Regions from separate parts of the Knoellia sp. 3-2P3 genome, predicted to be linked through region 2. Evidence: riboswitches for the same ligand, from Rfam matches in the RefSeq annotation. Region 2 holds a riboswitch; each other region holds the start of a gene.
The links. Region 2 has a riboswitch for cyclic di-AMP ahead of P0Y31_RS04990 (transglycosylase family protein). Riboswitches for the same ligand answer to the same signal wherever they lie in the genome.
Positions count from the first base shown of each region.

Region 1: linked by a shared signal. The riboswitch ahead of P0Y31_RS14575 (C40 family peptidase) and the one ahead of P0Y31_RS04990 (transglycosylase family protein) in region 2 are both predicted to bind cyclic di-AMP.
Region 3: linked by a shared signal. The riboswitch ahead of P0Y31_RS14710 (C40 family peptidase) and the one ahead of P0Y31_RS04990 (transglycosylase family protein) in region 2 are both predicted to bind cyclic di-AMP.

Region 1 is NZ_JARGZE010000005.1:39,074-48,920, forward strand. It holds gene P0Y31_RS14560 (MFS transporter) at 53-1,255, shown strand; gene P0Y31_RS14565 (deoxyribodipyrimidine photo-lyase) at 1,225-2,571, opposite strand; gene P0Y31_RS14570 (metal-dependent transcriptional regulator) at 2,591-3,286, shown strand; cyclic di-AMP (ydaO/yuaA leader) riboswitch at 3,436-3,629, shown strand; gene P0Y31_RS14575 (C40 family peptidase) at 3,633-4,364, shown strand; gene P0Y31_RS14580 (DUF305 domain-containing protein) at 4,472-5,188, opposite strand; gene P0Y31_RS14585 (DsbA family oxidoreductase) at 5,258-5,938, shown strand; gene P0Y31_RS14590 (ionic transporter y4hA) at 5,959-7,056, opposite strand; gene P0Y31_RS14595 (DUF3817 domain-containing protein) at 7,125-7,475, opposite strand; gene P0Y31_RS14600 (CBS domain-containing protein) at 7,569-7,988, opposite strand; gene P0Y31_RS14605 (crosslink repair DNA glycosylase YcaQ family protein) at 8,103-8,342, opposite strand; gene P0Y31_RS14610 (alpha-glucosidase) at 8,878-9,847, opposite strand, start outside.
Region 2 is NZ_JARGZE010000001.1:1,025,103-1,034,949, forward strand. It holds gene otsB (trehalose-phosphatase) at 1-137, opposite strand, end outside; gene P0Y31_RS04970 (trehalose-6-phosphate synthase) at 137-1,660, opposite strand; gene P0Y31_RS04975 (CBS domain-containing protein) at 1,855-2,283, shown strand; gene P0Y31_RS04980 (serine/threonine-protein kinase) at 2,327-4,015, shown strand; gene P0Y31_RS04985 (threonine/serine exporter family protein) at 4,026-5,534, shown strand; cyclic di-AMP (ydaO/yuaA leader) riboswitch at 5,737-5,916, shown strand; gene P0Y31_RS04990 (transglycosylase family protein) at 5,926-6,651, shown strand; tRNA gene P0Y31_RS04995 (tRNA-Thr) at 6,813-6,885, shown strand; gene P0Y31_RS05000 (GAF and ANTAR domain-containing protein) at 7,005-7,712, opposite strand; gene P0Y31_RS05005 (hypothetical protein) at 7,808-8,011, opposite strand; gene P0Y31_RS05010 (hypothetical protein) at 8,020-8,421, opposite strand; gene P0Y31_RS05015 (hypothetical protein) at 8,690-8,953, opposite strand; gene P0Y31_RS05020 (hypothetical protein) at 9,111-9,344, shown strand; gene P0Y31_RS05025 (CapA family protein) at 9,398-9,847, shown strand, end outside.
Region 3 is NZ_JARGZE010000005.1:57,885-67,731, forward strand. It holds gene P0Y31_RS14665 (heavy metal translocating P-type ATPase) at 1-817, opposite strand, end outside; gene P0Y31_RS14670 (OsmC family protein) at 820-1,248, opposite strand; gene P0Y31_RS14675 (FAD/NAD(P)-binding oxidoreductase) at 1,399-2,658, shown strand; gene P0Y31_RS14680 (TusE/DsrC/DsvC family sulfur relay protein) at 2,664-2,978, shown strand; gene P0Y31_RS14685 (DsrE/DsrF/DrsH-like family protein) at 3,034-3,549, shown strand; gene P0Y31_RS14690 (glutaredoxin domain-containing protein) at 3,637-4,104, opposite strand; gene P0Y31_RS14695 (hypothetical protein) at 4,164-4,478, opposite strand; gene P0Y31_RS14700 (hypothetical protein) at 4,718-5,236, shown strand; gene P0Y31_RS14705 (putative immunity protein) at 5,246-5,680, shown strand; cyclic di-AMP (ydaO/yuaA leader) riboswitch at 5,963-6,128, shown strand; gene P0Y31_RS14710 (C40 family peptidase) at 6,136-6,618, shown strand; gene P0Y31_RS14715 (hypothetical protein) at 6,746-6,976, shown strand; gene P0Y31_RS14720 (adenylate/guanylate cyclase domain-containing protein) at 6,993-7,817, opposite strand; gene P0Y31_RS14725 (hypothetical protein) at 7,911-8,108, opposite strand; gene P0Y31_RS14730 (hypothetical protein) at 8,222-8,629, shown strand; gene P0Y31_RS14735 (VOC family protein) at 8,652-9,371, shown strand; gene P0Y31_RS14740 (YegP family protein) at 9,531-9,713, shown strand.

The DNA.
Region 1 (9,847 bases), on a different contig from region 2:
CGGGCGGCAGGTCGGCGGGCCCCGGTGCGCAGCCGAGGGCGACAATGGCGCGGTGCCCGTCGCCGAGGAGTCCTTCCGCCTGAGCCGGATCGCCGTCCCGGCCTTCGGGCCGACCGTGCTGGCCTCCCTCGGCCACGGCGCCGTCCTGCCCGTCCTCGCCCTGACGGCCCGCGACCTCCGCGCGTCGGTGGGGATGGCGGCGCTGACGGTCGCCCTGCTCGGGGTGGGGCAGCTCGCCGCTGCCCTCCCGTCGGGGGCGCTCGCTGCGCGCATCGGCGAGCGGCGGGCGCTGATGGTGGCGGCCGCCGTCGAGGGCGCCGCGATGACGGCAGCGCTGTTCGCCGGGGCCGTGTGGGTGCTGGCCGCGGCGGTCCTGGCCCTGGGCATGGCAGGGGCCCTGTTCAACCTCGCCCGGCAGGCCTACCTGACCGAGGTGGTGCCGGTGTCGATGCGGGCCCGGGCGCTCTCCACGCTCGGCGGCGTGCACCGCATCGGTCTGTTCGTGGGTCCCTTCGTGGGCGCCGCGGTGGTGTCGTGGTGGGACCTCAGGGCTGCGTATGCCGTGGCCGTGGCGGCGAGCGCCGCAGCCTTCCTCCTCGTGCTGGTGCTGCCCGACCTGACGGCGGGCCACGAGCGCGCCACGGCGGCCGGCCCGCGCCGCTCGGTGGGCTCGGTGCTCGTCGAGCACCGCCGCACCCTCGTGACGCTGGGGTCCGGCGTGCTCACCATCGCCGCCGCCCGCGGCGCCCGCACGTCGCTGCTGCCGCTGTGGGCCGAGCACATCGGGCTGAGCGCCACCGACACCGCACTGGTCTTCGGCATCGCGGGCGGGCTCGACATGCTGCTCTTCTACCCGGCCGGCGCGGTGATGGACCGCTTCGGCCGGGTCTGGGTCGCCGTGCCCACCGTCGTCGTGCTCGGCCTCGGCATGGCGGCCCTCCCGCTCACGTCGTCGATGCCGTCCCTCACGGTCGTGGCCCTCCTCATGGCGCTGGGCAACGGCATCGGGTCGGGCATCGTCATGACGCTCGGCGCCGACGCCGCGCCACCGGACGCGCGCCCGCAGTTCCTGGGCGGGTGGCGGCTCTTCGTCGACTCCGGCATCGCCGGCGGGCCACTGCTGGTCAGCGCGATCACGGTCGTCGCACCGCTGGCCGCGGCCTGCGTGGTGCTGGGCGGCGTCGCCCTCGCCGGCGGCGCCTGGCTCGCCCGCTGGGTGCCGCACTACGACCCGGTGCGGCGGGCCTCCTCGTAGCGGCGCAGGGCCTCCTCGCGCTCGGCCCGGTGGTCGACGATCCGCTCCGGGTAGCCCTGCGCGTAACCGTCGTCGTGCTCCCACGGCTCGTGGGCGGCCTTGCCCTCGAGGTGGCGCAGCTCGGGCACCCACCGCCGCACGTAGTCACCGTCCGGGTCGAACTTCAGGCCCTGGCTGACCGGGTTGAACACGCGGAAGTACGGCGCCGCGTCGGTGCCCGTGCCGGCCACCCACTGCCAGCCGTGGTTGTTGCTGGCGACGTCGCCGTCGCGCAGGTGGGCGAGGAAGTGCCGGGCGCCCTCCGGCCACCAGATGTGCAGGTCCTTGACGAGGAAGCTGGCGGTGATCATCCGCACCCGGTTGTGCATCCACCCCTCGGCGAGCAGCTGCCGCATGCCGGCGTCGACCATCGGGTAGCCGGTCTCGCCGCGCTGCCACGCCTCGAGGGGCTTGTGTGCCCGGGAGTACCTCATCGACGACAGGGCCGGCTTGAGGTCGTGCCAGGCCGACTCCGGGTGGTGCCACAGCACGTCGGCGTAGAACTCCCGCCAGCACAGCTCGTTGGTGTAGGTCCGCGCCGCCGTCGAGCGCGCCCCCTCGTGCGCGGCGATGTCGGCCAGCAGGGTGCGCGGGTGCAGCTCGCCGTACTTCAGCGGCACCGACATCCGGCTGGTGCTGTCGAGGTCGGGCCGGTCGCGCTCGCCGTCGTAGTCGCCGAGGTGCTGGTCGAGCCACCGCTTCCAGCGGCGCCGGGCGGACTCCTCGCCCGCGCCCTCGACGGCCGGCCCCTCCGGGATGCCCTCGGAGTCGGCGCGCGCCCAGCGCAGCCCGCGCGGCATGGGGGCGGGAGCCGGCCAGCCGTGCGCCCGCCACGCCTTCGAGAACGGCGTGAAGACCTGGTATGCCGTGCCGTCCGCCTTCGTCAGCGTGCCCGGGCCCACGGCATACGGCGTGCCGGTGGCCACCAGCGAGCGGCCGTCGCGCTCGAGGCGGCGGCGGACCCGCTCGTCGCGGCGGCGGCCGTAGGGCGTCGACTCCGCGGTGACGTGCACCGTGTCGGCGCCCACCTCGTCGGCGACGGCGGCGACGACCTGCTCGGGCCGGCCCCGGCGCACCACGAGGTGGCCGTCCATCGCGTCGTCGAGGGCGCGCAGCGAGGCGAGCAGGTGGTCGCGCCGCGGGGTGGCCCGGTCGACGAGGCGCGGGTCGAGGACGAACAGCGGCAGCACCGTGTCGCCGGCGTCGGCTGCTGCCGTCAGGGCGGGGTGGTCGCGCATGCGAAGATCACGTCTCACCCACACGACGGTGACGGTCATGAATGAGAGGCTAGGGGCTGTGACGGACCTGATCGACACGACCGAGATGTACCTGCGGACGATCTACGAGCTCGTCGAGGAGGGCATCGTCCCCCTCCGTGCCCGGATCGCCGAGCGTCTCGGCCACTCGGGTCCGACCGTGTCGCAGACCGTGGCCCGCATGCAGCGCGACGGCCTCCTGACCCTCTCGGGCGACCGCCACCTCGAGCTCACCGACGAGGGCCGGCTCATCGCCACCCGGGTCATGCGCAAGCACCGCCTGGCCGAGCGACTGCTGGTCGACGTCATCGGCCTCGAGTGGGAGTACGTCCACGAGGAGGCATGCCGCTGGGAGCACGTCATGTCCGAGCGGGTCGAGCGCAAGATCCTCGCGATGATCGGCGACCACCGCGAGTCGCCCTACGGCAACCCCATCCCCGGTCTCGACGAGCTCGGCGAGGAGCCCAACGAGGAGTTCCGGGTGGGGGTGAAGAGCCTGGCCGAGCTGGCCCTGCCCGACACCGCGACGGTGCTGGTGCGCCGCATCGGCGAGCCGGTGCAGGTCGACCACGAGGCCCTCAGCCTGCTCACCTCGGCCGGCCTGCTCCCGGGGCAGCGCGTCGACGTCCGCCGCGAGGACGGGCGCGTCATCGCCGTCCGGGAGGGCGCTGCGGAGTCGACCGGCGTCTCGCTGCCCCACGACGTCGCCCAGCACGTCTTCGCCGCCGTCGTCTGAGCTTTTCCGGCCCGGTGAGGGTCGTTTAGTGCGTTCTCCTGCTGTTGCATGAACTCGCCGTGACCGCAGTGTGACATTCGGTTTGCCCGTTGTGTACCGTGTCGGGGTCCTCCACCCCCCTGGGAGGACGGCTCGAAGCGGATCGCCTAGTCCTGTCACCGCCGAAGGTCTCAGCACACCGCTTGGCAGGAGCGGGGGACCCACTTCTGGGCGGCCCTGGTGCCGTCCTCGGGGTGAAGCCCTCACCGCGAGCGCCCGCTAGGACGGGTGGCAGACGGCAGGGCCGGGTGAAACCAACCTCCACCCGAACCCGACAGCTCACCTCGTAGGCGCTGGAGGTTCAACCGTGTCACATCACGCTGGGCGCCACCGTGCGCAAGGCCGTTTCAACCCCCTGTCCGAGCTGACCGACATCGTGGCGAAGTCCGCCGAGCCGGCCGTCAAGACCTCGGCCGTCCTCGCCGCCTCCGGTGGCCTCGTCGCCGCGTTCGCGATCCCCTCGCAGGCCGCGCCGGCCGAGAAGCCCAAGACCGGCTCGGCCGCCGCGCCGGTGGCGGTCAAGGCGCCCGAGGCCGCTGCGCCGGTCGCCCAGGACGCCTTCGGCGTCATCGGCTTCACGGCCACCGCGAAGCCCAGGCCGAAGCCGGCCCCCCGCCCGGAGCCCGCGCCCGAGCCGCAGCCCCAGCCGGAGCGCACCGAGCAGGCCGCCAGCCGCTCGGTCGAGCGGGCGCCGCTCAAGCCCGCAGCGGGCGGCATCCTCGGGATCGCCGCGCAGTACCAGGGCATCATGTACCACTACGGCGGCACGTCGCCCGAGACCGGCTTCGACTGCTCGGGCTACACCCAGTACGTCTTCCGCCAGATCGGGATCGACCTGCCCCGCACCGCCGAGGAGCAGCGCCAGGCCGTGACGCCGGTCTCCGACCCGCAGCCGGGCGACCTCGTGTTCTTCGGCGCCCCCGCCCACCACATGGGCATCTACGCCGGCGACGGCAAGATGTGGGACTCCCCGCGCACCGGCAAGGCTGTCGACCTGCGCGACATCTGGTCCTCCGACGTCACCTACGGACGTCCCTGACGGCTGACCTCCACGACGCCTCGCGGAACCGCCGAGGGCCCCCGACCACGTGGTCGGGGGCCGTCGCGTACGCCGGGCCGGAGCGCCGCGCAGGTGCTCGTTCGCTCCTAGTTCGCGCGCTCGTCCTTCATGGCCTTCATCTGCGCGATCTCGGCGGTCTGGGACTCGACTATGGACTGCGCCAGCTTCTTCGCCTCGGCGTTGGCGCCCTTGTCGAGCTCGGTGCGGGACATGGCGATCGCCCCCTCGTGGTGCTCGATCATCATGACCAGCCACATGCCCTCGAACCCGATGCCCTCGATCGCGTCGAGGTCGTCGAGCTCCTGCTGGGTCATCATCCCCATGCCGGAGTGGCCCATGTGGCCGCCGCCCTCGGGCACCGGCTGACCCCAGCCGGCCAGCCACCCCGACATCTGGTCGATCTCCGGCTTCTGCGCGGCCTTGATGGCCTTGGCGAGCGCGACGAACTCGTCGGTCCCACCGTGGGCGAGCGCCATGTCGGCCATGACCAGGGCCTGCTGGTGGTGCGGGACCATGCCCGCGGCGAAGTCGATGTCGGCCTGGTTGTGGGGTCCGGCGGCAGGGGTGCCGGCGGTGGCCGAGCCGGTCGCGCCGGGAGCGCTCGTCGTCGGCTGGACGCTGGGGGAGCCGCCGGCCGTCGCCGTGGTCGACGACATCATCGCGCCGTGATCGCCCATGGGCGTCGTGTCGTCGTCCCCGCAGGCGGCCAGGACGGTGGCAGCGGCAATCACGACAAGCACCGAGGCGGCAGACCGCCGCGCGTGCCGCGGCTGGGGCAGGTGGGTCCGGAGCGGTGGCTTCATGCCGTCATCGTAGGCAGGAGCGTCCTTTGGCCCCGGGCCCGACCCGCGCGTCCGTGTGAGGATGGGCCCATGAGCGAGGTGGAGATCGAGGTGTGGGTGGACGTCGTCTGCCCGTGGTCCTACATCGGCAAGCGGCGGCTCGAGCAGGCCATCGCGGAGAGCGCCCAGCCGTCCGAGGTGACGGTGACCTACCACGCGTTCGAGCTGGACCCGGGCAAGCCAGCCGGTGAGGGCGTCCTGGTGGTCGAGCGGCTGGCCCACCGGCACAGCACCAACCTCGACGAGGCCCGGCGCATGGTCGAGCGGGCCGCGATCATCGGCCGGCCGGACGGCATCGACATGGACATCGACGCCCAGGTCGACGCCAACTCCTTCGACGCCCACCGCCTGGTGGCCCTGGGCCTGGTGCAGGGTGGCCCCGCGCTGCAGGCGGCGGTGCTCGAGCGCCTGTTCAGCGCCCACTTCAGCGAGGGCAAGTCGATCGACGACCACGAGGCCCTGCAGCGGCTCGCGGGCGAGGCCGGGCTCGACGGGCGCCGGGTCGCGGCCGTGCTCGCCGGTCGCGACTACGCCGACAAGGTGCGCGCCGACGAACAGGAGGCTGCCGAGCTCGGCGTCACCGCCGTGCCGTTCTTCGTCGCCAACCGCCAGGTCGCCCTGACCGGGGCACACTCCGTCGGGGTGCTCGGCAAGCTCATCACCGCCGCCCTCGAGGGTGAGCACGAGCCGGCCGGCCAGTCCTCGATCTGACCACGCGGCCCGGCTCGGGCTCAGGGGGCGATGGCGAGGAACACGAAGGCGGCCAGCAGCACGAGGTGCACGCCGCCCTGCAGCCGCGTCGCCCGGCCGGGCACCACAGTCAGCACGCTGACCACCACGGTGAGGGCGAGCAGCACCATCTGGGTCGGGCCGAGGCCCAGCAGCAGGGGTCCGTCGAGCCAGATCGTGGCGACGGCGATGGCGGGGATGGTCAGGCCGATGCTGGCCATGGCCGAGCCGAGCCCGAGGTTGAGGCTGGTCTGGAGGCGGTTGCGGCTCGCCGCCCGCACCGCTGCCAGCGTCTCGGGCGCCAGCACCAGCAGGGCGATCACGACACCGACGAAGGACTGCGGCAGCCCGGCCGCGGCAACCGCCGACTCGATCGCCGGCGACTCGACCTTGGCCAGGCCGACCACCGCCACCAGCGAGAGCAGCAGCAGGCCGAGGCTGGTGTACGCCTCGCGGTTCGTGGGCGGCTCTGCGTGCTCGTCGTCGAGCGGCATGCCCTCGGCGGAGACCGGCAGGAAGAAGTCGCGGTGGCGCACCGTCTGCGTCGAGACGAACATGCCGTAGAGGGCGAGCGAGGCCACCGCGGCGAACGTCAGCTGGGCGCCCGAGAACTCCGGGCCGGCTTCGCTGGTGGTGAAGGTCGGCACCACCATGGTCAGGACGGCGAGCGTGGTCACCGTGGCCAGTGCGGCGCCTGCGCCCTCGGCGTTGAAGGTGACCAGCCCGTGGCGGCGCGCCCCGACGAAGAGGCTGAGGCCCACGATGCCGTTGCAGGTGATCATCACGGCGGCGAAGACGGTGTCCCGCGCCAGCGAGGAGGTGTCCTTGCCCCCCGAGATCATCAGGGTGACGATCAGCGCCACCTCGATGACGGTCACCGCCACGGCCAGGACGAGCGACCCGAACGGCTCCCCGACCCGGTGCGCCACCACCTCCGCGTGGTGCACCGACGCCAGCACCGCGGCGGCGAGCAGGGCCGCCACGACCACCACGATGGGGGTGTTGAGGCCGCGTCCCCAGGTCAGTGCCAGGGCGACGAGGGCCCCGAAGGGCGCCAGGGTCGTCCAGGTGAGCAGGGGGCTGGTCGTTCGCGCGGCCATGCCTCAGCATTTCAGACGAGGCCGGTATGCCGGGTGGCCGGCCGGCTGGGTCGGGGTGTTACCGCGTGCTACAGCCCACGCGAGTACCCCGACCCGCGGAGGGGGTGGCCGGTGCTCGGCCCGAGCCGGCCGGTCCGCGCGGCCCACACCTCGAAGGCAGCGGTCGCGAACGGCGGCACGGCCGCGACGAGCCCGAGCAGGAGCGTGCCCCACGACCAGCGGCGCACCCGGGCGACCGCCAGGGTGAGCAGGCCGTAGAGCACGAAGATCCCGCCGTGGATCGGGCCGAACACCTTCACGCCCAGCTCGCCGGCGTCCGTCAGGTACTTGGCGTACATGCCCGCCAGCAGCCCGGCCCAGGAGACTGCCTCGGCGAAGGCGACGACACGGAACAGGGTGATGAGGCGGGAGGAACGCATGGACACAGAGGGTAGGCCGGGTGGCGGCGGACACGGAAAACCGGCCCGTGCGCACGGTGGCACCGAGCCGGCATACCGGGCAGTGGGTGGCGGTCAGGGTCGGGCGAAGACGTGCTCCACGAATTTGCTCAGGTGGGCGTCGTCGAGGTGCTGCGCGAGGTCGGCCTCGCTGATCATGCCCACGAGCCGGTGGTCCTGGATCACGGGCATGCGCTTGACCTGCTCGCGGCCCATGAGGTCGACGATGGCCTCCATGTCGGTGTCGGCCTCGACGTAGGTGACGTGGCCCTGCGCGAGCTCGGCGGCGGTGCACGAGCCGAGGTCCTTGCCCTCCGCCACCGCCTTGATGACGATGTCGCGGTCGGTGATGATGCCGTGCAGCTTCTGGTCGTTCCCGCAGATCGGCAGGGCGCCGACGCCCAGGTCGCGCATCATCTGCGCGGCCTCCAGCAGGGTCTGGTCCTCACCGATGCAGGTCGCACCGGTGTGCATGATGTCTCGAGCCGTCGTCATGGGGACTCCTTCGGTGTGGGTGGATGGAGGGGTGTGCGGCGGGTGTGACCGGGTCAGCCGCCGCGGGCGTGTCCACCGTCCACACAACACCCGGCCCGCGCCGGGACACGTCCCTCATCCGGCGTAGTCCACCGCCGCCAGCCGCAGGCCGCGGAACGAGGCCAGCGCCTCGGCCCCGGCCTCGACGGCACGTTCGGCAGCTCGGGTCCGACGGGCCCAGAGGCCGACGCTGACGGTGAGCGTCGACCCGCTCTTGCGCGGGCGCCACAGCCCGGCCACCTCGCGGCCGAGGAGCACCGCACCGGGCCGCCCCAGCACTGGGCGAAGGGCCTTGGCGTGTGCCGGGTCGGGCACCAGCAGGTCGCGCCGCGACCCTGGAGGAGCAGGTCGTACGGGCCGAGCAGGCGGTCGGCCACCGCCTCCGCACCCACCAGTGCGTCGAGGTCGTCAGCGAGCGCCCACCGCTGCTGGCCGTCGACCTCGACGGGGGTGACGTCGACGGGCCAGCGCGCCCGGACCCAGCAGGTGGAGGGTGGCGCGCACGACGTCGTGTCGGGGCTGCACCGCGGAAGCGCCCTCGGACGGAGGGATGAGGCCGTCGACGCGTTGCAGCACCGGCGGCGACGTGCGGCGCTCCGCGCAGGGTCCAGGCCGTGATGAGGTCGGCCGGGTCGACGGCCGTGGTGTCGACACCGCGCACCGCGAGCGCCCACAGCGCGCCATCGGGGCCGGTGTCGTGGGCGCCCATGTCGAGGAGGTCGGTGTCCGTGAGGGCGCCGGCGGCACGGTCGAGCTGCTGGCGGTGCACCCGGAAGGAGAGCACGTGTTGCCGCGTCACCGTCGTCATGAGCTCACCGTAGGCGTGCCGACCGACACGGTCGGAGGGGGATCAGGTGGTGCGGCGCAGCACCCGCGCCTCCCACGGGCGCAGCACGAGCGGCCCGGACGAGGGGGTGGAGGGCTCCGGGTGGGTGCCGAGCACCAGCTCGGCCGCCGCCCAATGCTCGGCCTCGGGCAGACCCTCGACGGGGTGCGGGTGGCCGCTGAAGTTGGCCACCACGAGCAGGGTCGTCTCACCGAGGGAGCGGGTGAACGCGTAGACCACGGGGTCGTCCGGCAGCAGCATGGTGAAGGTGCCCTCGGCCACCACCGGGTCGGTGTGGCGCAGCTCGATGAGCCGTCGGTAGTGGTGGAACACCGAGTCGGGGTTGGCCAGCGCCTGCTCGGCGTTGACCTCCCGGTGGTTGGGGTGCACCGGGAACCAGGGCGTTCCGGTCGTGAAGCCGGCGTGCCGGGAGGTGTCCCACTGGACGGGCGAGCGGGCGTTGTCACGGCTGCCGAGCCGCAGGGCGTCGAGCACCTCCTCGACGAGCAGGCCCTGGCCGGTCGCCGCGGCGTAGTAGTTGAGCGACTCGATGTCCTTGAACGAGCTGGCGTCGGCGAAGGGCACGTTGGTCATGCCGAGCTCCTCGCCCTGGTAGACGTAGGGCGTCCCGCGGTGCAGGTGCAGCACGGTGCCGAGCAGCTTGGCGGACTCGACGCGGTGCTGGCCGTCGTCGCCGAAGCGCGAGACGGCGCGCGGCTGGTCGTGGTTGTTCCAGTAGAGGCTGTTCCAGCCGACCTCGGCGAGGCCCTCCTGCCACCGGCCGAGCGACGCCTTGAGGTCGACGAGGCTGAGCGGCCGCCGGTCCCACTTGTGCTCGCCGTGGTCGAGGCCGACGTGCTCGAACTGGAAGACCATGTCGACCTCGCGACGGGCAGGGTCGGTGAAGAGGACGGCCTCCTCGACGGTGACGGCCGGCATCTCGCCGACGGTGAGCAGCGAGTCCTTGCGGCCCTCGAAGACCTCGCGGTGCATC
Region 2 (9,847 bases):
GTGCCCGGGAGCGGGCGGGCGTCCATCGGGTTCTGCACGAAGGGCGCGAGCACGCCGTCGAAGTCGGTGGCGACCAGCACCTCCGGAAGCCGGGCGAAGGCCTGGAGGGCTGCGCTCAGCTCGGCGGGCACCGACATCAGCGGGAGACCCCTGCGTGCGCGGCGTGGTGCCGCTGCTCGGCCACGCTGTCGGCGGCGGCGTGCGCGTCGTCGGCCCGCTGCTCGCGGGTCGTGCGTGCCGGCCTGGCCGGGGCGTACTCGAGGGCCTCGAGGAACCGGGCAGCCCAGCGCTGCACGTCGTGGTCGGCGACGCGGCGACGCATGGCCTTCATGCGGCGGCGGCGCTCCGACTCCGGGGCGGTCAGGGCGGTCATGATCGTCTGCTTGAGCCCGGCGATGTCGTGCGGGTTGCAGACGTAGGCCTGGTGCAGCTCGTGCCACGCACCGGTGAACTCCGAGAGCACCAGCGCGCCGCCCCCGTCGTGACGGCAGGCCACGTACTCCTTGGCCACGAGGTTCATCCCGTCGCGCAGGGGTGTGACCAGCAGGACGTCGGCGGCGAGGAACATCGCCGCCATCTCGTCGCGGGGATAGGAGTGGTGCAGGTAGTGGACCGCGGCGGAGCCGATGTCGCCGAACTCGCCGTTGACCCGGCCGACCTCCTTCTCGACCTCCTCGCGCAACTCGCGGTAGGCGTCGACCCGCTCGCGGCTGGGGGTGGCCACCTGCACGAAGACCTGGTCGGGGGGCGCGACGGCGCCGTCCTCGAGCAGCTCGGCGTAGGCCTTGAGCCGGTGCCGGATGCCCTTGGTGTAGTCGAGCCGGTCGACGCCGAGGAAGATCGTCTCGGGGTTGCCGAGCGACTCGCGGATCTCCTTGGCCCGCTGGACGACCTCGGGGGTGCGCGCCAGCTCCTCGAGGCCGCGGAAGTCGACCGAGATGGGGATGGCGCTGGCCCGCACGACACGGGTCTCACCGTCGTCGAAGGTCGCGGTGACGGTGTCGCCCCTGGTGTTCAGCCCCAGCAGCTGGCGGCAGGCGCGCAGGAAGTTGTGCGCGTCAGCCACCCGCTGGAAGCCGAGGAAGTCCGCCCCCAGCAGCCCCTCGACGAGCCGGCGACGCCACGGCAGCTGGGCGAACAGCTCGACCGGCGGGAAGGGGATGTGGTTGAACCAGCCGATCTTCACGTCCGGCCGCATCTCGCGGACCATCGAGGGGACGAGCTGCAGCTGATAGTCGTGGACCCACACGGTGGCGTTCTCGGCGGCGACCTCGCAGACGGCCTCGGCGAAGCGCCGGTTGACCCGCTCGTAGGCGTGCCACCAGTAGCGGTGGAAGCTGGCCGGCACGATCACGTCGTGGTAGATCGGCCACAGGGTGTCGTTGCTGAAGCCCTCGTAGTAGTCGGCCACCTCCTCCTCGGACAGGGGCACCGGCCGCAGGTACATGCCGTCCTCGTCGAACGGCTCGGGGGCGTCGCCGGACTCCCCGGCCCAGCCCACCCAGGCGCCGTCGCGGCCGCGCATGACCGACTCCATGGCGGTCACGAGACCCCCCGGGCTGCGGCGCCACTCGATGCCGCCGTCGGGCAGGACCACGCGGTCGACGGGCAGGCGGTTGGCGGCGACGACCAGGTCGAAGGTGCGGGTGCTGCCGGACACAGGATCATCTCCAAGGTGCTGCGGGTGCGGGCACGCGCTGAGGTCCCCAGGCACGTGCGGAGGTTTCCTCAACCCTATGCCGAGCCTTCCTGACCTGCACCAACGACAGATGTCCTAGCCGTCCCCCGCGTGCTGCCTCCCGTCCTGCCACAGTTTCCCTAGCGCCGTCCCCCGGGGCGGTCTACCGTCGGACCATGAAGATCTCGGATGTGGTGCGCCGCAAGGGCGACACGGTGGTCACGGTGCGACCCGACGACACGGTCCAGCAGCTGCTCGCGCTGCTCGGCGAGCATCGCATCGGTGCGCTGGTGGTCAGCGAGGACGGCGAGCACGTCGCCGGCATCGTCAGCGAGCGGGACGTCGTCTGGCGGCTGGCGTCCGACGGCGCCAGCATCCTGGAGGCGACGGTCAGCGACATCATGACCACCGACGTCAAGACCTGCGACTTCGAAGACCACCTCGAGGACCTCGCCCTCACCATGACCGAGATGCGCATCCGGCACGTGCCCGTGGTGGTCGACGGCAAGCTGCGCGCCATCGTCAGCATCGGTGACATCGTCAAGAACCGCATCGACGAGCTCCAGGCCGAGCGCGACCAGCTGGTCGGCTACATCCAGCAGTGAGCCGCTCTGACGGCTGACAGGGAGTCGGCCTAACGTAGGCGCCATGACGACGGAGGCGATCGGCGGCGGCGACGGCTCTGTCGGCCTGCCCGGGAGCGGGCGCGTGGGCCCCTACCGCCTCGTGCAGCAGCTGGGCGAGGGCGGCATGGGCGTCGTGCACCTCGCGCTCGACCGCAGCGGCCGCGCCGTCGCGCTGAAGCTGCTGCGTCCGCACATCGCCCACGACTCCGACGCGCGGTCCAGGCTGGCGCGTGAGGTGGAGGTGCTGGGCCGCGTGCAGGACCCGCGGGTGGCAGCGGTCATCGACGCCGACCTCGACGGCGACCGGCCGTACGTCGTGACCCGCTACGTGCCGGGGCCCTCGCTCGACGAGGTGGTCAAGGAGCAGGGACCGCTCGCCGGCCAGGACCTTCTGCGCCTGGGCCGGGGGCTCGCGGCGGCGCTCGACGCCATCCACGCCGCGGGCGTCGTGCACCGCGACCTCAAGCCGGCCAACGTCCTGCTGCTCGACGGCGACCCCGTCGTCATCGACTTCGGCATCGCCCACATCGCCGACGACGTGCGCCTCACCATGACCGGCCTGGTCATGGGCACGCCGGGCTACCTCAGCCCCGAGGTGGTCGAGGGTGCGCAGGTCACCGAGGCCACGGACTGGTGGGGCTGGGCGGCCACCCTCGCCTTCGCAGCCTCGGGCACGCCACCGTTCGGGCGCGGCCCCATGGACGTCGTGCTGAGCCGGGTGAGCCGCGGGGAGGCCGACCTCTCCGGCGTCGACCCGCGGCTTTCGCCGCTGCTGTATGCCGCGCTGTCCCCGGACCCGCGCCGGCGGCCCGACGCCGACGAGGTCGTCGAGGGGCTGGAGCGCTACGCCGCCGGCAAGCCGGCCACGGAGGCGCTGCCCGCGCGGCACACCCAGGTCATCGACCAGCGGGCGACCCGGGCGTGGGAGGAGCCGCCCGCACTGGGCCCGCTGTCCCTGCCCGTCGACCACGAGCCCTACGAGCGGCAGGCGCCGGTGGACGACCGCAGCGTGCTCGCCCACTGGGACCCACCGCAGGCGCAGTCCGACGAGGTCTCCGACTGGCAGGCGGCGTGGGACGCCGACCCCAGCGAGCCCGACCCGCGCATCGGGCGCCCGCAGCGCAGCGGCACGCTGCTCGCGCTGCTGGTCGCCGTCGTCGCGGTCACGGCCACCTGGCCCGCCGTCGGCGCCGTCCTGGTCGTGCTCTGGTGCTGGACCGCCCGCACGGCGGAGCGCTCGGTGACGTCGCTGGTGATGCGGCGCCACCACCGGGGCCGGCGCCGCAGCGACGTGCCGCTGGCCGTGGCGGCCAGCCCCTGGCACGTGGTCGTGGGGGCCCTGGGAACGCTCGGCGGGCTCCTGCTGCCGCTCCTGGTCGGGGTCTCGGCGGTCTTCAGCACCGCGCTCGCGACCGTCGCCGTGACCGGGGGCTCGCCGGAGCCCAACACCGCCGTGCCCATCGCCGTGGGTGGCCTGCTCGCTGCCCTCGTGGCGTGGTGGGGACCGGGGGGAGCCGCCCTGCGTCGTGGCACCCGCAGCGTCGTGCGCGGCCTCGCCCCCGGCGCCCGGGGCGCAAAGGTGGCGGTGGTGCTGGGCCTGGTGGTGGCGGCCGGGCTCGCCCTGTGGTCCTACCAGCGCGCCGGCGCGCCCTTGTGGTGGCCGTGGCAGGCGCCCTCGGAGATCTGGGCAGGGGTGGGCCCACGCCGATGACGAGCCGCCGATGACGGATCTTGCCGAGGGCCCTGCCGGTCAGTCGAGCCTGCCGGAGCGGCGGGCCCTGCCGCGCCGGCCGCGGGTGCCGCGTGGCCTGTGGCGCGGCGAGGAGCTCACCGAGACCCTGCCGATCGCCGACTCCCTGCGCCTGACGCCCTACCGCAACCCCCGCGTGCTCGCCGCCGCCGCGGAGGAGCGGGAGGCCCGGGCCTCGCTCGACCTGGCGCTGCGGGTGGGCGAGCTGATGCTGCGCTGTGGGGCGGGCGCGCCGCAGGTGGAGTCGAGCGTCACCGCGGTCGCCGCCGCGGCCGGCCTCGACAACCTCGAGGTCGACATCACCCTGCAGTCGCTGCTCGTCCAGTGCACGACCAGCTCGGGCGGCCAGATCACCATGCTGCGCGTCGTGCGTTCGGCGACGCGCGACTTCGCCCGGCTCGTCGCCGTGCACGAGTTCGTCGAGAACCTCGTGGCCGGCAGCTACGACCGTGAGGCGGCCGCGGCGCGGTTGCGGGAGATCCGGCGGATGCCGCGGTTCTGGCCGCGCTGGGTGGTGCACGGCTCGATGGGGGTGCTGTCCGCCGCGGTCGCGATCATGCTCGGTGCCTCGCTGTTCGCCTCGCTCGTCGCAGGCGTCTCGGCCGTCTTCGTCGACAGCACCGCCCGCAGGCTGGGGGCGCGGGGCCTCCCCGAGTTCTACCAGTGCGCGATCGGCGGGTTCATCGCCACGGCCATCGCGTGGGGCGCGTTCTCCGTGGGGGCGGCCGGCGCGCTGCCGGTGAGCTCGGCCGACTTCGCCTACATCGTGGCAGGCGGCATCGTGGTGCTCCTCCCCGGGCGGACGGTCGCCTCGGCGTTCGAGGACGTCATCTCGGGCTACTCGGTGACGGGAGCCGGCCGCATGTTCGGCGTGCTTCTCACCACGGCGGGCATCATCCTGGGTGTCGCAGCCGCGCTGTCGATGACGCTGAAGCTGACGGCTGCCCTCGACCTGTCGCTGGCCTCGCCCAGCATCCTCGAGCTGAGGGCGACCGATGCGCCGGTGGTGCTCGGTGTGCTCGGGGCCATCGTCGTGGGCCTGGCGGGCGCCGTCTCGCTGCGCTCGCGGCGCGAGCTGGTCCTGCCGACGGGCCTCCTCTGCGGGGCAGGGGTCGGCCTGTCGCTGGTCGTGAGCCTCGTGCCCGGTCTCGGGGCGTTGACGGCAGCGGGCCTGGCCAGCATCGCCCTCGGGTTCGCCGGGCGGCTGGTGGCGCTGCGGATGGGGGCACCGGCCATGGTGCTCGTCGTGCCCGCGTCCTACGGCCTCCTGCCGGGTCTTGCCATCTTCCGCGGCCTCTACGAGATGGTGACGCACGCGTCGGCGGACGCCGGCAGCCTCTCCCTGCAGGGCGGCATCACGACGCTGCTGGGGGCGTTTGCGGTCCTGCTGGCGATCGCCACCGGGACCACGCTCGGGGAGCTCCTCGGCGCGCCGTTCGACCACCGGATGGTCCAGAAACGCCGAGCCCGACGGCGGTGACGTCGCGGCGCGACACCGCGCCAGCGGCATACCCGGTCAAAACCCGCCGAGGCGGGCCGCGAAAAGATCACGAACGGATTACGGCGAACTGCTTGTCGCGATTCGACAACCCCCGGTACCGTCGTCGCTTGGCACCGATTGCCGCCGGGTTCAGCGCGTTTCTCCCGGGTCTCACAACTTCACACAGCACACCCAAGCACGCACACCCGCAGCGCCTAACCTCGTCCGGCGGGTGTTTCGCCGGGAGATCCCCGGGCAGGACGAGGGTGGGGGAACCAACTCGGCCCGCTCCGGCGGGCCTTGGGGTGAAGCCGGTCCGCCGGCCGGGCGCCTGACAGCCCGAACCCGACAGCTCACCTCTTCGGCGCACGTCAGGAGAGGATCCCCGCGCATGTTCTATGCCCCGAAGCACTCCGCTCGGAAGCAGAGTCCCGTCCGCCGGCGCATGGCCGGCGTCGCTGTTGCCGGAGTCGCCACCGTCGGCGCCGGCCTCGCCACCGCCTCCGGCGCCCAGGCCGGCACCGTCTGGGACCGCCTCGCCAGCTGCGAGAGCGGCGGCCGGTGGAACATCAACACCGGCAACGGCTACTACGGCGGCCTGCAGTTCTCGTACAGCACGTGGAAGGCGTTCGGCGGCCAGCGCTACGCCTACACCGCCGACCGCGCGAGCAAGGCCCAGCAGATCCTGGTCGCCCAGAAGGTCCTCCAGGTGCAGGGCCCCGGCGCCTGGCCGCACTGCAGCGTCGTCGCGGGCCTCACCCGCACCAACGGCGGTGCCGTCAACGCGGGCTCGACCGTGGCTGCCTCGCGGTCGAGCGCACGCACCGCGGTCCCGGCCCGCGCCACCAGCTCGGCGGGGACGCTGGCCGTCGACGGCATCCGCGGCCCGCTCACCAACGCCGCCATCGAGCGCTGGGTCGGCGGCTCGGTCAACGGCAGCCTCTCGCGCACCGACATCCAGCGCCTGCAGCGCCGGGTCGGCTCGGCTCCCGACGGCATCATCGGCCCCAAGACGGTGCGCGCCCTGCAGACCACGATCGGCGCACCACGCAACGGCGCCCGCTACCTCGACCGCGACACCGTCCGCGCCCTGCAGCGCTACCTGAACGCTCGCTGACACCTCGCGCGCTGGCCGAACGGGGCCCTGCCCACCTGATGGTGGGCAGGGCCCCGTTCGTGTGCCCCGGTGCGTATGCCGTGCGCCAACCCTGTGGGTTGCGGGCACCGGCGGGTGTGCCGGGTACGATTTCGGCGATCCCGCGGCATCGGTGCGGGCTCGCCGGCGTGGCGCAATTGGCAGCGCACCTGTCTTGTAAACAGGTGGTTAGGGGTTCGAGTCCCCTCGTCGGCTCTGTGTCCTACATCGGCCCTGTGGCCAGCGACGAGGTGATCCCCGTTCCCGCGTGGGACCCGGCCCACCACGGGGCTCCCCCCCGGCTGCTGGTGTGCAGCACCGACCGGCGACGAGGCTCAGCCGAGCTGGTCCCGGTGGGCGGCGTTGATCCTCTCGGCGAGGGCCGCGAGCTTGGTGTTGGTCCGGCTCGAGGCGCTGCGCAGGATGGCGAAGGCCTCCTCGTCATCGACCGAGTGGGCGGCCATCAACAGCCCGACCGCCTTCCCGATCTCACGGTTGCTGTCCAGACCCCGGCGCAGGCTATCGACACTGGCCAGGTGCTCGGCGGCCGCGAGCGCGACCGAGGTGAAGACCGCCAGCATGGCGCCGACGCCGACCGACTCCTCGGTCAGGGCTCCCGGGGTGTCGGAGAAGATGTTCAGGGCTGAGCGTCCGCCGGCCCCCTGCTGGAGCCGGAACCCGAGCATGCCGCGGATCGGCGTCCTGCTCAGGGTGAGCTCGGCGAGGACGGGCCACGTCGCTGACGAGGCGATGTCCTCGTCGCGCTGGACGGATTCCTCGACGATGCTGTCGAGGCACGGCCCCTCCTGTGCCTCGCTCTCCAGGCGGTCCATGAGGCGCGCCACGTCATCACTGGCCGCGAGCGTGCGCAGCCGCATGCCCTTGTCCAGGGTGGAGATGCAGGCGTGATCGGCTCCCGGCACGATGTCGAGCGCTGCGCGGCAGATCGCGTCCAGGACCTCTTGGGAGCTGGATCCGGTGTAGACGAGCTCGGCGAGGGAGGCGAACGCCTCCGTGGACTCGCGGGGGATGGGCTCCTGCATGCGTCCAGTATCTCCGTCCAGCACGGTCGAACTGCGCGGAACCACTCCCTTGGACCCGGACCGTCGAGGACGGCCCGGGTCCAAGGGGGCAGGCACTAGGCAGCCCCTGGCCGGGGCGCGACCGCGGCTACTCCGCAGGGGTCCGTCGGGCCGCTGTCGTCGTGCACGTGGCACGGCTTCTCGGCATGGGCCTCGATGGACACCTGAGCGGTCCACACGTGACCGTGGTTGCAGGCGAACAGCACCTCTCCGCCGCTGACGAAGATGCTCAGGTCGCCATCGTCGTCCGTGTGCTTCATCCGCGTGGTCATGGCGCGGCCGCGGCGTGTGCGCCGTGGGAGCGCGACAACCCGAACGCGTCCGGGTACAACGCCTGGGCCTTGCTCAGCAGGTCCTGCTCGCGGCTGGTGCTCAGCACGCCCTCGAGCTTCTGCTGGGTCCGCTTGACCTCGGTCATGGCTTGGGCGGCCTTGGCCTCGGCATGCTCGCGACCGGCGGCCCCGAACCAGTAGCCGAGCGCGGTGGTGAGCAGCGGCAGCACGACCAGCAGGACGTCCTTGGCCCGCTGGTAGGTGTCGAGCACGTGCCCTTGGCCGTCCCACGTGGGGACCGACGAGATCTGGCCTGCGACGGCCAGGAGCCAGTAGGCGGTGATGACGAAGAGGATTCCCGTGATCATCGCCCTGATGTACATCGCTGTTCTTTCCATGGCACCCCCCTGGTTGCACGCCAAGGCTGCACCTACTTCCGTAGGCCGTAACTCATGCAAATGAATGAGAGACGGTCAATTTTTGGTATCAGTGCCTTCGTTTGAGTTTCTTCCTGTCCTTTTGACGGCTCTTGTGTCGAGAATCCGTCCGGTGGTCGCGGTCGCGCGGAGACGCGGTGCGCGGTGCGGCACAGGTGCGCAGCGCGGCATACACGCAGCCCCTCGAGGAGAAGGCGGGGTGCCCCGGGACCGTGCGTCAGGACGTGCGTCAGTCGAAGCCCAGCGCCCTCGGCAGGTCCGGGCCGAAGCGGCGGACCAGCTCGGCATAGCGCTCGTGCTCCACGGACAGCTCCTCGAGCTCGTCCTCGGTCTCACCCACGTCGGTGTCCACGTGCCGCGTCGGACCCACGCCGGGCTCGATGGAGACCGGCGCGGTCCACGCGTGACCCCTGTCGCAGGCGAAGAGCACGCGGTCCCCGCTGACGAACACGCTGAGCTCGCCGTCGTCGTCGGTGTGCTTCATCGGGGACACCACAGCAGACTGCTCCGCACCACCTCCTGCGCGGATCCAGCAAAATGCGCAGCCACTGTCGCCGCGAGGCGAGCGGGTCTACCCTTGGTCCTGCGGGCGCATGGCCCGTTCGGTCGAGGAGTACTAGGCCGAAGCGCGCAGAACAGGGGAGGTCGTCATGGCGGAGGCAGCCGCGGGAGCCGCTCCCCAGCGCCGCTCCCGACTCCACGACCGTCTGGCCGGTTGGTGGTCGCACTGGCTCGGCCGGCACGCGCCGCTGATGGACGACCCGGGGCTGGGGCGCCTCGACCGCTTCGACGGGGTCGCGCACGGCAGCGAGAGCCCCGCGCGACCTGAGCGTCTCGGCGGGTCCGGGGCTGCCCCGGACCGACCGGGCAGGGGCACCCGCTAGCCGCATGACCTCTGGCCCTGCGCAGGCCCGCGGGGAGCACGTAGTCAGGAGGCATGGCGGCAGGAGGCATGGCGCCGGAGCTCCGACTCGTCCTGGCCGGCGACGTCATGACGGGCCGGGGGATCGACCAGGTGCTGCCCCACCCCGTGCCGCCCGAGCTGCACGAGGACTACGTGCACGATGCCCGCACCTACGTCGCGCTGGCCGAGCGGGTCAACGGAGCGATCCCGCGGGTCGTCGAGCCCACCTGGCCCTGGGGTGAGGCCGTGGTGGCCATGGACGGTTTCGGCCCGGCGGTGCGGGTCCTGAACCTCGAGACCAGCGTCACCGAGAGCGCGGACTGGGCCCGCGGCAAGGCCGTCACCTACCGGATGAGCCCGGCCAACCTCGACGTCGTCGCCGTGGCCCGCGCGGACGTGTGGGCGCTGGCCAACAACCACGTGCTGGACTACGGCCGGTCCGGCCTGCTCGAGACGCTGCGCGTCCTGGCCGGCGCAGGCCTG
Region 3 (9,847 bases), on a different contig from region 2:
GCAGGGGGCACGGGGTGGCCACCACCAGCACCTCGGCGAAGCGGATGGCCTCGCCGCTGAGCCACCAGGCCGCGCCCGCGATGGCGAACGACACCGCGGTGAAGGGCACGGCCACCCGGTCGGCGAGCCGCACGAACGGTGCCCGGGAGCGTTGGGCTTCGCTGACGAGGTTGATGATCTGCTGGTACTGCGAGTCGGCGGCGGAGGCGGTGGTGCGGATGAAGATCGGGCGCGAGCCGTTCACCGACCCGGACATGAGGCGCTCGCCCTGCACGTGCTCGACGGGCAGCGGTTCCCCGGTGAGCGAGGACTCGTCGAAGGCCGCGGAGGCGGTGGTGAGCGTCGCGTCGACCGGCAGCACCTCGCCCGGCTTCACCAGCAGCTCGTCGCCGGGGCGCACGTGGCCCACCGGCACGTCGGTGACGTGGTCGCCGTGGGGGTCGAGAAGGTGGGCCGTGCGGGGGGCTCGGGCCAGGAGGGCCGACAGCTCCCGCTCGGCACGGCCGGCGGCGAGCACCTCGAGGGCGCGGCCCGTGGTCATCATGAGGACGATCACCAGCGACGCCCAGTGCTCGTCGACGGCGACCGTGGAGACGATCGCGGTGATGGCCAGGATGTCGACGCCGTAGCGGCCGGCCCGCAGCTCGGCCACCATGTGGCCCGACCGCACCGCTGCGAAGGCGAGGGTGTAGGCCGACACGGCATACCGTGCCGCCTCCGGCAGGCCGAGGACCTCGAGCGCACCACCGACCGCGCCGACCAGCAGGGTCAGCGTGACCACCCAGTGCCGCCGCGCGAGGGCGGCCGCGGTGCGCATCGTCAGGCGACCTCCGCTGCCTCCGGCTCGACGAGGTGGATCGCGACCTCCGGCTCGATGGTGAGGGTGTTGTGCACGGTGCAGTGGCTCGCGTCGGCGAGCAGGGGCTCACGGCGCGACTCCGGCACCCCGGCCGGCAGCTGCAGCTCGAGGGTGACGGCCAAGACCCGCGCGGGCCGGGTGCCCAGCTCGTAGGCGGCCTCGACCGCGAGGCCCTCGGTGGGCAGGCCATGACGGGCAAGGTAGCGGCGGGCGTAGAAGGCCACGCAGGAGGCGAGGCTGGCGATGAACAGCTCGGTCGGGGTGGGAGCGGTGTCCTCGCCGCCGGCGTCGACCGGCTGGTCCACCGTGACGCGGTGCCCGCGGATGCCGATCTCGAAACGGTCGCCGTCGAGGTGGTCGACGTGCACGGCGGTGGTGGGCGTGCTCACGGGTGGTCCTTTCGCATCTTCCGAGTGTGGTCCCAGATCACCACGAATACCCCTGGGGGTAATAGGGACCTTCGGCACTATTGAGACCGCTGCCCGCCTCCTAGCGTCGTCCACAGCAGAGCAACCAGCACACCCAAGGAGTGGACTGTGATGAGGCGCCTCCTGGTCCTCGGTGGCGGCACCGCCGGCACGATGATCGTCAACAAGCTTCGGCGGAAGCTGGCCCGCGACCAGTGGGAGATCACCGTCGTCGACAAGGATGACGACCACCTCTACCAGCCCGGGTACCTGTTCATGCCGTTCGGCACCTACCGGCCCGAGCAGGTCGTGCGCAAGCGCCACTCGTTCATCACCGACGGGGTCGACCTGGTGCTGGGCGAGATCGACCGGGTGGACGCCGGGGCCAACACGGTGACCCTGGAGGACGGCCGGACCCTCGCCTACGACTACCTGGTCATCGCCACCGGCACCTCGCCCCGACCCGACCAGACCCCCGGCATGCTCGGCGAGCAGTGGCGCAAGAGCGTGTTCGACTTCTACTCCTTCGACGGCTCGAAGGCGCTGGCCGAGGCCATGCGGGACTTCGACCACGGCCGCCTGGTGGTGCACATCACCGAGATGCCCATCAAGTGCCCGGTGGCGCCGCTGGAGTTCACCTTCCTCGCCGACGCCTTCCTCCGCGAGCGCGGGATTCGCGACCGCGTCGAGCTGGTCTACGTCACGCCGCTCTCGGGCGCCTTCACCCAGCCGATCGCCTCCGCCCAGCTCGGGTCGATGCTCGAGGAGCGCAAGATCCTCGTCGAGCCCGACTTCATGGTCGAGAGCATCGACAACGAGAAGAAGGCCCTTGTCTCCTACGACGAGCGCGAGGTGCCCTTCGACCTGCTCGTGACGATCCCGCTCAACATGGGCGCCGACTTCGTCGCCCGCTCGGGTCTCGGCGACGAGCTCAACTACGTGCCGGTCGACAAGCACACCCTGCTGTCGAAGAAGCACGACAACATCTTCGCCATCGGGGACGCCTCCGACATCCCGGCCTCGAAGGCCGGCTCGGTGGCCCACTTCGCCGTCGACATCTTCATCGAGAACTTCCTGGCGCACATCGCGGGCAAGCCGATGACGGGGTCGTTCGACGGCCACGCCAACTGCTTCGTCGAGTCCGGCAACGGCAAGGGCCTGCTCATCGACTTCAACTACGACACCCAGCCGCTGCCCGGCAAGTTCCCCGTCCCCGTCGTCGGGCCGATGAGCCTCCTGAAGGAGACCCGCGCCAACCACCTCGGCAAGCTCGCGTTCCGCTGGATCTACTGGAACGTCCTGCTTCCCGGGCGTCCGATGCCCCTTCCGGTCCACATGTCGATGGCCGGCAAGGTCACCCCCGCAGACACCACCACCGGAAACAAGGAGTGAACACGATGCCCGTCACGACCATCGCCGGCCGCCAGGTGCAGGTCAACGAAGAGGGCTTCATGACCGAGCCCAGCGAGTGGGACGAGGCCCTCGGCGAGACCCTGGCCGCGCAGATCGGCATCGAGATGACCGACGAGCACTGGAAGGCGATCCGTTTCCTGCGCCAGGACTTCGCAGCCCAGGGCGAGACCCCGACGCTGCGCCGCGTCACCGTTGCCGGCGGCATCCCGACCAAGCAGCTGTTCCAGCTGTTCCCGCAGAAGCCGGCCAAGAAGATGGCCTACATCGCGGGCCTGCCCAAGCCCCACGGCTGCGTCTGACGACGTCGACCACGCCGACCACCGCACCGACCACCGCACCGAGAAAGGGTTCTCCATGAGCACCACCGAGACGGCCCCCGCCATCATCCCCGACTTCGGCGCCGAGGCGTCCGAGGGCCGCAAGCTCGCCATCATCTGCTCCAAGGGCAGCCTCGACATGGCCTACCCGGGCCTGATCCTGGCCAACGCCGCCCTCGGCGAGGGCGTGGAGACGCACCTGTTCTTCACGTTCTGGGGCTTCGACATGATCAACAAGAAGACGATGGGCGACCTGAAGTTCACGCCGCTGGGCAACCCGGCGACGCACATGCCTCAGGGCCTGGGAGGGCTCCCGGGCATCACGCACATGGCGACCTCAAAGCTGAAGAAGTCGATCGCCGAGCTCGACGTTCCCGAGGTGCCGGAGTTCCTCGAGCAGATCGTCGCCTCCGGGGGCCACCTGTGGGCCTGCCGCATGTCGGCCGACATGAACCACCTCACCGAGGAGGACCTCTACGAGGAGGTCGAGGCCATCATCAGCGCCAGCGACTTCATCGAGATGACCGAGGGCGCTCAGCTGCTCTTCATCTAGGGAGGCGGCGCGCGCCGGCAACGACCGGTGCGGGGCGGGTATGCCGTGCGGTCCCCGACGGGGTTACGGCACGGCATACCTGTGCGGTCACCGCGACCGCAGGCGCTCGCGCACCCAGGCCGGGCGCGGGTTCACCGCCGCCGAGCCGTCGACGAAGACCGTGGGCACCGTCTCGTTGCCGCCACTCGCCGCGCGCACCCGGGCGGACGCCGCAGGGTCCGAGCTGACGTCGACCCACACCGCGCGGCTGCCCAGACGACCGAGGGCCAGGCGCAGGCGCAGGCAGTAGCTGCACCCGGGGCGCCAGTAGATGACCGGTGCGCCGGTCTCCTCGGCGAGGCGTCGCGCCTCGTGGTCGCCCGGTGACGCGGGGAAGAACCGCGGCGAGAGCACCCACGCGGCGACGAGCATGGCCGCCGACACGGCCAGGTCGGACACCGAGGGTGGCGCGGTCAGGACCGGCAGGAGCACGGCGACGGCCGCCACCCAGCCGGGGAGCCACCAGTGCCGCACGGTCGACGACCTCGTGCGGGGCGGTGGGGGAGGGGCGGGCATGCGGCAACGGTAGCCGCCGGCGGTGCGTCGCCGGCACCGCGGCCCGGCTCCGCGGGGTGTCAGACGCCCCAGGTGTGCCCGCGCAGGTGCAGCTGTGCGCTGATCGCCCGCAGCTGTGCCGTGTGCAGCTCGACGGACACCGCGCGGCCGTCGTGGTGCCGACGCTCGTCGCCGGTGAACACGCCGTAGACGTAGGGGTAGGACGGCGGGCCGACCGGCCTGAGCCGCAAGAGCACCGCGCCGTCGGCGAAGCCGGTGCGGAGGCCGATCGACCGCGCGGTCGGGTGCGCGCCTCGCGCCAGGGCCGTGTTCGCCTCACGGATCTGGCGCATCTCGGTGGTGTGGGTCGTCACGGCCATGCCGTGCTCGGTCATCGGTTCCCTCCTCGGGGTGGCGCCGGAGGGGCGGCCCTCGCCCTTCCACCCCCCAGCCTGTGCGAGGGGCCCACGGCCGGTCAGAGGCGTTGGTCCCCCCGTCCCCGTGTGGGCCGGTGCCCCGTCACCTTCAGCCACAGCGGGACCAACGGCTCTGGTGGGCAAAGGAATCGGACGCCCACCGTGGAAAGAGGGAGGTGTTGTCGATGTCAGCGCTGAGGTGGGCAGGGTTCGCGGTGATGGCTACGTTCGGCGGCTTCACGTCGCTGATGCTCGTGGGTTACACGGTCACCGATGTGGGTGGTTGGAAGGCGATCGGCCTGATCGCCGCGGTGGGGGTGCCCCTCGGGTTGCTCTGTCTGCTGGCGTGGCTGCGCCCCTCGGTGGCCGTGCCCGTCCTCGCCGTGGTCAGCCTGGCGCCCATCGCCTTCGGCGTCCTGCAGCTGCTCGACTACCGGCGCTGGTCCGACTGGGAGGACCAGAACGGCCCGGTAGGGCTGGTGCTCGTGCTGCTCGTGGGGGTGGCGCTCGCGGTGCTGGGCCTCTCGCGTCCGGCCGAGGCCGGGGCACTGCTGCTCGCCATCGTCGTCGTGCCCCTGGTGCTGAGCATGGTCGGCGCAGGGGACCAGTGGGCCCGACCGCTGTCCATCGCGCTCGTCCTCGTTCCTGCGGTGGTCTCCGGGGTGCTGTTCCTGCTGGCCGCTCTCACAGGCTCCGCTGAGCAGTCCTCCTCTCGCGCAAGCCGGTTCGCGCACTAGGGGGTCGTGATGGGAAAGGTTGCAGCACGGTTGGACGGGCAGGGGCGCAGTTCCCTGGCGCGCTGGGCAGCCGACTGCGCCGAGCACGTGCTGCCCGTCTTCGAGCGGGCCTGCCCCGGGGACGACCGACCGCGCAGGGCAGTGCGGGCTGCACGCGCCTGGGCGGCGGGAGAGATCAGGACGGGCGAGGCCGCCGCGGCTGCCCTCGCGGCGCACGCCGCGGCCCGGCGGGCGGAAGGTCCCGCTGCCCGCGCCGCGGCACGGGCGGCCGGGCATGCGGCGGCGACGGCACACGCCACGCGTCACGCGTCGCACGCCGCGACGTACGCAGCGACCGCGGCCAGCCTGGCGGGAGTGGCGGACCCGGCTGCTTCGGCGGCGGAGCGACGGTGGCAGCACGCGCGCGTACCCCGGGGCCTGGAGCGGGTGGCCTTCCCCGCCTGACGAGGGGCGGCGACGGCGCACCTACGACGCCTGTACGAGGTCCCTACGCCAAATGGCTGAATTTGCTCCGAGATTGCGGATGAATGGGGCCAATCGGGCGGATTGCCTCTGGCAGTGACTAGTTCGTTCGAACTAGTCTCTGGCGCCAAGCCTCGACGCCACTCCCGGCCCACCAGGCAGACGGCAGGGCGCCGAGGACTCGCCCCCAGAGGGCTTCACAGTCCCCACCATCAGGTGGGGCGGTCCGCGCGGACGCCGAACCCCACCACTCGCGCGGGCGACAAGCCAGCAGCACCCTGACCGTGGTGGGGGCGGAGAACCCAGGCAGTGCGGGGCCCCGGCCGTCGAGGTCGTGAGGTCCCTTGGGGTGAAGCCGCATTGCGGCCGGGCCATCTTTCGGCGCCCGAACCCGACAGGTCACTCTTCGCAGGCGGATCCGAAAGATTGGCCGCCCCATGCTCACATCCACCCTGCGCATCCCCCTGCCCGCCCGCGCGGCATCCCTCCTCATGGCCCTGTTCCTCGCAGCCGGCCTGCTCGTCGCCCCCTCGTCCACCCAACGGGCGGAGGCCGCCGTCCCCGCCTCGGTCAGCTACCAGGCAGTGCGAGTCGCCGCTTCCCTCAGCGGAATTCGCTACACCTGGGGTGGGGCAAGCCCCAGCACCGGCTTCGACTGCTCCGGACTGACGATGTACGTCTACGGCAAGGTCGGCAGGCGCCTGCCTCGCACCGCCCAGCAGCAGTACGACGCCACGATCAAGATCCCGCGCACGAGTGCCCGCCCCGGCGACCTCGTGTTCTTCGGCGGGTCCCGCAGCATCTACCACGTCGGGATCTACGCCGGCAGCGGCTACATCTGGCACTCGCCGCGACCCGGCAAGGTCGTCTCGAAGGTCAGGCTCTGGACGTCGGCCGTCACGTTCGCCCGGGTCCGCTGACGTCGCCGGGTCCGCTGATCGGATCGCCGGCCCGAGCACGCCTCAACACGCCTAGTGTGGGTGTGGAGGCAGCAGGCAGCAGGCAGCAGGCAGCAGGCAGCAGGCAGCAGGCAGCAGGCAGCAGGCAGTGGCGATCGGAGCAGTGGTGGCGAAGGCGGACCGTGAAGGTCTCTCGATCCGGTACCGGATCATCTACCGGATCAAGCACCTCGGCTACCAGATCTACGGCCCGGCGCAGCTCGACGAGCACAACGACCCGGTGCGGCGCCTCGAGCAGGAGCGGGCCGACAAGGTCGCGGTAGCCCGCCGTGCCCGGCTCGACCGGGAGCGACGGGCGCGGGAGAAGCGCGGCTCCTGACGGCGGGCCACCGCCGTCAGGAGCGCGCCGCCATCCCGGCCTGGGCTGCCCGGAGCACGACGACCTCGAGCGAGGCGGAGCGGCCGCGGAGCTCCACCCTGCGGCGCTCGAGGCCCTCGATGTTGGTGCCGGAGGCCTCGGCGGCGGCCACGCTGACGATGACCTCTCCGGCACAGGCCAGTGACGCCAGCCGGGCGGTGGTGTTGACGGGGTCGCCGAGCGCCGTGAAGTCGTGGACCATTCCCTCCGGGCCGGTGGACCCCACGAACGCGTCGCCGGTGTGAACGGCAGTGCCGGCGGGGATCGGCCCCATGGGTGAGGCGTTGGGGCGGCTGGTCCGGTCGGCCAGCTCCGTCGCGGCGGCGATCGCGGCACCTGCGTGGTTCGGCCCGCTGATCCCGCCGAAGAACAGGCCGATGACCTCGTCACCGACGATCTTGTCGACGAGGCCGTCGTTGTGCACGATCGCGTCGGTGGCCAGGCGGTAGAAGCGGTCGAGGAAGTCCTTGAACTCGCTGGGGCGCATCCGCTCGCCGAGCGCCGTGGAGCCGCGGACGTCGGAGAAGAGCAGCGTCACCGGGATCTCGACCCCCGTCAGGCCCTGGTCTCGCAGCACCTTCTGGCACTTCACGCACATCGAGGGGTTGCCGGGGGAGCGGCCGAAGCCGGCGGCCTTGAACATGACGCCGCCGACGCCCCCGAACGGTGCGAGGCACAGCTTGCAGCGCGGGTTGGCGGGGATCCGCATGAACCGGCGGCGCTCCCGGGCGAACTCGGGACTCTCGCCGCGCATGAACGCGCGGACCTCGTCTGGTGTCCACTGGTGGCCCTTGTCGGCCATGCCATCGAATGTACGCCGGCAGGGTCCGGCCCGGCAGGCCCTTGCCGGGTTCGGTCGGGCCGCTCGCTCCCCTCCCGGTCGAGGGTGTCGGCGTTACTGGTCTCGGCCGTTGGGCGACTGGGCCGTCGCGGGGCCAGATGACCAGGACTCCCAGAGCAGCAGGAAGCCCACGGGGACCAGCAGCAGCCCGAGGACCGCCGCCCCCGGGCCGACCTCCTCCACCCCCGTGAGGAGGAGGAACCCGAGCACCACGGCGACGGCGCCCACGCCTGCGACGTCCCCCCTGCGCATGCGGTCGATGGTGTCATCTGGCGAGGTGGCGCGGTTCCGAATGGCCGAACACGCCTCGGCCAGCTTCACTTTGCGGCCACAATGCTCGCCTCGGGCCTGGTGGAGGAGATGGCGTGACTGGTCAGCTGAGGAAGGCGCTCGGGGTGGCAAGCGACCCGCCGCCGCCCCCGGGGACGTCGCGTTCGGTGGTGGTGTCCATCGTTGCGGGCGTCGTGTCGTCGAGCGTCGTGCTGGTCGCGCTGTCCGGGAGCGGACAGTGGTCGGCGACGCAGTGGTGGCGGGAGCTGGACGACTGGGCTCCGTTCGGCCGGGCGGTGGTGGTCGGGGTGGCCGCCTCGTGGGCTGGACTGGCGCTCTACGCGTGCGGTGTGGCGCTCGGTATGGCCTACTCCGGGCGGGCAGTGGGACAGTCGGGGCCGCCGCGCGCAAGCTTTATGGCTGTGGGGGCTGGAGCACTGACGGTGTTCGTGGGCCTCGTGCTCTTCGTGGGAGTGATCCCGGGGCTGGAACAGGCCCCATGAGTCCCGGCCCTACGGTGGGTGCATGTTCCTGGAGAACCTCGTCATGGATGCCGTCGACCCGCAGCGGCTGGGCCGGTTCTGGGAGGCGGTGGTCGGCGGCGAGCGGCTGACCGACGAGCCGGATGGCTTCGAGACGCGGCTCACCATCGAGGGCGGACCGGTGCTCGACCTGTGCTTCCAGCGCGTCCCCGAGCGGCCATCCGAGCCGCTGAGACTCCACCTGGACCTCTTGGGCGGGGCCCGCCAGTCCGAGGTGGTCCAGCGGCTGCTCGGGCTGGGCGCACGACACCTCGACATCGGTCAGCGCGATGTCCCCTGGGTGGTTCTCGCCGACCCTGAGGGCAACCCCTGCTGCGTCATGGAGGATCGAGCGGCGTATGCCGACACCGGACCCATTGCGGCGCTCCCGCTCGACTGTGCCGAGCCGGACAGGGACGCGGAGTTCTGGTCCTGGCTGACCGGCTGGACCGACGCGGTCGGCGTCGCACCCCGGTCCCTGCGCCACCCGTCGCTGCGCGGTCCCCTTCTGGAGCTGTGCCCCGAGCCAGCGCCCAAGGGGGAGACCAAGAACCGGCTGCACCTCGACATCCGGCTTGAGACCGGAGATGACCCCGACGCCGTCGCGGCAGGCATCGCCGAGCGCGGCGGCCGCGAGCTCCACCCGGAATGGGGCGAGCTGCCATGGCGGCTCTACGCGGACCCGTCCGGCAACGAGTTCTGCGTGCTGCCAGCGCGGTCGTGAGGATCAGCCCTGGCGCCCAAGGACCACGCCGAGCTCCCTCAGCGTCGTAGGGGTCGGCGGCGGGGCAGGGCGCTGTTTCAGGAACAGCCTGCCGCGGGGGACCGGCCTCCTCTACCTTCGAGAAGCCGGGTTGTGTTGGTCCAGCAGAAGGGCAGAGCAATGGCAGGGAAGTTCGAGCTCTACAAGGACTCCGGGGGCAAGTTCCGCTTTCGACTCAAGGCGAGCAATGGCCAGGTGATCGCGGTCGGCGAGGCCTATGAGACCAAGGCTGCTGCGATGGGCGGAATCGAGTCGGTGAAGAAGAACGCCGGCACCGCGACGGTGGACGACCAGACGGACTGACACACTCCGCTGGGTCGCACGTGAGCAGTGGGGGAACTGCACGCGGCGCGCTGTCTCGGAGCCTGAGGGTACCTTTCGCGGACACCTAGCCGGAGTGTTGACCGCTGCTCGGTGGCGCCACCACATCATCCGCT